DNA from 2 places in the Pseudoalteromonas sp. NZS100 genome. Region 1 is predicted to be linked to the other one. Evidence: predicted binding sites of a transcription regulator. Region 1 holds the regulator's gene; the other holds the start of a gene.

Region 1 (2,484 bases):
TATATAATCCTGCAAAGTTACTGAAAAACCTCTTAAAATTAAAGGATATAGCATATAACAGGATAGACCTGATATTGCTTGGAATTTAAAAATAATAAGGGTATCGTACCCCAAGACTCCACCTCTCACTTTAACTTAAATTGCAGGATACCATCGCGTTATGTCTGACTTTCGTGAACAAGCACTACATTATCACTCACATCCCGTACCTGGTAAAATTAGCATTGAGCTAACAAAACCAGCTGAAACAGTTCAAGACTTAGCCCTAGCTTATAGCCCAGGTGTCGCTGAACCTGTACGTGAAATTGCCGCAGATCCTGCAAATGCATATAAATATACCGGTAAAGGTAACATGGTTGCGGTTATCACTAATGGTACTGCAATTTTGGGCTTGGGTAATTTAGGTCCTTTAGCGTCTAAACCAGTAATGGAAGGCAAGGCGTTATTGTTTAAGCGTTTTGCAGGGCTTGATTCTATTGATATTGAAGTAAAGCACAAAACAACAGAAGACTTTATTAACACGGTTGCCAATATTGCTGACACATTCGGTGGTATTAACCTTGAAGATATTAAAGCACCAGAGTGTTTTGAAATTGAAAAAGCATTAATAGAGCGTTGTAGCATTCCTGTTTTTCATGATGATCAACACGGCACCGCCATTGTTACGGCTGCCGGCATGTTAAATGCGCTAGAAGTACAAGGTAAATCAATTGAAGATGCAATAATTGTATGTTTAGGTGCAGGCGCTGCTGCAGTTGCGTGTATGGAACTGTTAATTAAGTGTGGTGCACTGCGTGAACACATTTATATGCTTGACCGCAAAGGTGTTATTCATACTCGTCGCGATGATTTAAATGAATATAAACAGCTTTTTGCTAACAATACCGATAAACGCACATTGCAAGATGTAATTGCAGATGCTGATGTGTTTGTTGGTGTTTCGGGTCCTAACTTGTTAGCTGCCGAAGATTTAAAACTAATGGCAGAAAAACCGGTCGTGTTTGCCTGTTCAAACCCAGATCCAGAGATCGATCCTGCACTTGCGCACGGTGCACGCAATGATTTAATTATGGCAACAGGGCGATCTGATTACCCTAACCAAGTAAATAATGTTTTATGTTTTCCGTTTATTTTCCGTGGTGCGCTTGATGTACGTGCAAGCGCGATTAACGATGAAATGAAAATTGCTGCAGTTGAGGCTATTCGTAGTATTGCCAAAGAGCCTGTACCTGCAGAAGTTTTAAAAGCCGCAGGCGTAGATAAGCTAGAGTTTGGTGCGCAGTACATTATTCCAAAACCAATGGATCCGCGTTTACTACCGCGTATAGCTAAAGCTGTAGCACTTGCTGCGGTAGAGTCGGGTGTTGCGCAAATTGACTTGCCTGAAAATTATATGGCGTAATATATAACGCTTAAACAAAAAAACCTCAGCAATGCTGAGGTTTTTTGATTAAAAAGGTAACGATTTATTCTTCGTTTAAAATAGGCACTTCTAAACCCATTTCTTGCATTATCTTTTTAACTTCTTCAGGTACTTTTTCTGCGTTGTCTTTACGTAGGTCATCGTCATTTGGTAAAGGTTGACCAGTAAAGGCATGCAAAAACGCCTCACATAGCAATTCACTATTTGTTGCATGGCGAAGGTTGTTGATTTGACGACGCGTACGCTCATCCGTTAAAACTTTTAATACATTTAGCGGGATCGAAACGGTGATCTTTTTAACTTGCTCTGATTTTTTCCCGTGTTCTGCGTATGGGTGAATATACTCACCATTCCATTTAGCCATAAGATGTATCGTTGCCTCAGATTATTAATTTCTCACACGGTATAAAAAGCGTGTAAATATGCGTGAAATTCTATCGATTTAAAAAAGATAGTCAAATAATAGATACCGATCTATCTTAATAAGCCTATTTGGGATGTAAAAATAAGCTCACTTTTGTGAGTTAAAATGTGATACTAGCAAACGCCTTTCCTAACTTTAGCCATCTAGAGCTTTAAAATCCTTTGACTTATTAAAATGGATAACTTACTCTTTTAGACGTCTAAACATCCAAATTAATCAGGTGACGAATATGAGCGAAAAAAACAAAGCGACCATTGCTGTACGTAACGGCGTTGATGCTGATAAACATCATGGTGCAGTGGTGCCGCCAATTTATTTATCAACGACTTATTCGTTTGCCGACTTTGATACCAAGCGTGAGTATGATTATGGGCGCAGTGGTAACCCTAATCGTGATATTTTAGCAGAGACGCTTGCTAAGCTTGAAGGCGGCGCTCGCGGCATAATTACGGCCACTGGTATGGCAGCCGTGCATTTAGCTACTCAGCTACTTAACAGTGACGACACGTTAGTAATTCCACATGATTGTTATGGTGGTAGCTATCGTTTATTTACATCGTTACAAAAACGCGGACTATTGAAGCTTGAAGTATTAGATTTAACAAAAGAAGAAAGCCTTCAACAAATTTTAGCAATT
Region 2 (2,484 bases), on a different contig from region 1:
GCAGGCTCCCACGCAGCGCCTTTGTAGGATACAAGTAACCAATGTCCTGGTAGCGCTTCATCTTGCTGGTGCAAATATTTTGGTGCTTGTTGAACAGGCTCTGCTTTAATGTCAGCAACATAGTTACCCTTTTTCCAGCTACCCCAATGCTTTTTAACCATTGCCATTGTTGCTTGTGGGTCTACATCGCCCACAATAACAAGTGACACATACTCAGGCTTATAAAATTTAGCAAAAAATTCTTTCCCGTACGCCATTTGATCTGGCATGGCTTCTATGTCTTTAAAAAAGCCCATAGTGGTGTGTTTATACGTGTGCTTATCAAACGCTTCTTCGCGTACAGCGCTTAATAATTTACGAATTGGGCTCGCGTTGTTTTTTAAGTACTCACCTTTTACCGTTTGTGCTTCGGTTCTAAATTGCTCTTCGGTGTAGGTTAAGTTTTGAAAAATATCAGCTTCAAGCTCAAGTACTTTATCAAGGTGCTGCTTCGAAAAGTTTAAATGGTAATTTGTGTAATCGTTTGTTGTATAAGCGCGGTTATCAACACCTGAATTTTTTAATATGTCTGAGTACACATCTTCAGGGTATTTTTGTGAGCCTTTAAACATCATGTGTTCAAAAAAGTGAGCAAAGCCTGTTTTACCCTCTTCAACTTCGTTACGCGACCCAACCGATACCGGAATTTGCAGCGACACTACATCAGGGTAGTCGGTTTTAACAACCATGACACGTAAGCCGTTTTCTAGCTCTTCAATTAAATAATCTTGCGAGAAAACACGGTCATCAGCTTTATTTACTTGTTCTTGTTGTGCTGTTGTTACCGTGCTTTGGTTTTGTTGCATGGTGCAACCTGTTAACGCCAGCGATACCGCTAAGCTGGTTGCTAATAATTTAAATTTCATTGTTGTCCCTTTTTAAATTGAGAAAATTTGTTGTCAGATGTATTACTAACTCACCCTCGATTATGCCCCAAAGCCAATAAATATAAGAGTCCCAAGGGGATTTATAATGTAAACAACTGTGTCAATTATAAATTATGGGAACAAGCACTATGAATAAACATCATGTTAATTGAAAAACTTTCATTAAATAAATCTATCTAGACGTCTAAATGGCTGCTATATTAAATCCATCAAAACAAACTTAGCTGGAATGAGGATTATGGCTTTATCACTAAAAGAGAAGATAGTGGACACCAACCAAGGTGTTTATCTTATTGGTACTACCCCGCCTAAAATTGGCACCGATAAAGCGCAATTAAAAACCATTGCAGAAAAGCTATTAGGTCGCTTACACGAAATTGAATACGACGGCGTGATAATTTACGACATTCAAGACGAAAGCAGCCGAACCAATCAAGACCGCCCATTTGCGTTTAAACAAACCGTTGACCCGCGTGAATACAGCCATTTACTTCGTAATTTATCTGCACAAGATGTGATTACTTATAAAAGTGTGGCGCAGCGTGGCGTAGGCGAATTTAAAGATTGGCTAAGTGAAACTAAAAACGACTACGATTTACAAAATGTTGTATTAGTAGGTAGCCCGTCATCAATAGGCGATATAAAGCTAAGCCTGCCAGATGCGTATAAAGCGATGGCTGAGCAATCAGATGATTTCTTTTTAGGTGGCGTTACTATTGCCGAGCGCCATTCAAGTAAACGAAATGAGCACGAACGATTAATAGAAAAAACAGCACAAGGTTGTCAGTTTTTTATATCGCAAGCTGTTTACGACGCACAAGCTACTATAGAGCTAATTACTAGCTACGCACGTACATGTAAAGCGCAGGGTATTGCACCACAACGTATTATATTAACCTTTACCCCATGCGGCGGCGAAAAAACCTTAGAATTTATGCAATGGTTGGGTATCTCAGTGCCAGAGGCAACTAAATGGCGCATGCTTGATGCAGACAATACATTAAGCGAATCAGTCCGTATTTGCCGCGAAAACCTCGACTTAATACTTAAAAGCTGTGCGCATTTAGATGTACCGCTGGGCCTAAATATTGAAAGCTTAACAAACCGTAAAGAAGAAATTGACGCGTCAATTAACCTATACCGTTTATTAAAAGCCATTATGGAATTGAACCTTGCGGAAAAGCTAATAGCTTAAAGGCTAGGTAAGAGCTAATTAACACCCTTCTTGGCAAGCCTCATGGCTTGCTTTTTTTGTTGGAAAATACAAAATAAAACTTATTAAAAACACGTAGTACTTCAAAAAACAACTAAAAATTATGTGCTATTGAGTACTTTTACATATAGCATAAAGTGAAGGAGTAATATTTATCTTAGGGAATTATGAAATCACTAAAAAGAAACAATCAACTATACGTTCTATATTCTAAAATTTATTTAAATAAAATTAGAAGGTTATTACATTTAGCAATAACGAAACCCTTCAGAATTGAAGAAGATAAGGCACTTCATAAAAACTGCTCCTTTTGGGTTGTACTCATAGTACCTATGGTGGTGATCA

What was found. Region 1 encodes MetJ, which represses methionine synthesis genes. Its sites were predicted from a motif close to TAGACGTCTAGACGTCTA; they were not measured.
Region 2: a site for MetJ is predicted at 1,104-1,121, ahead of I6E69_RS10295 (methylenetetrahydrofolate reductase). Genes of this name have one in related genera too.

The regions. Positions count from the first base shown of each region.
Region 1 is NZ_JADYWM010000021.1:47,711-50,194, forward strand. It holds gene I6E69_RS17515 (malic enzyme-like NAD(P)-binding protein) at 161-1,402, shown strand; gene metJ (met regulon transcriptional regulator MetJ) at 1,467-1,787, opposite strand; gene metB (cystathionine gamma-synthase) at 2,077-2,484, shown strand, end outside.
Region 2 is NZ_JADYWM010000008.1:54,287-56,770, reverse strand. It holds gene I6E69_RS10300 (pitrilysin family protein) at 1-905, opposite strand, end outside; gene I6E69_RS10295 (methylenetetrahydrofolate reductase) at 1,165-2,121, shown strand; gene I6E69_RS10290 (hypothetical protein) at 2,307-2,484, shown strand, end outside.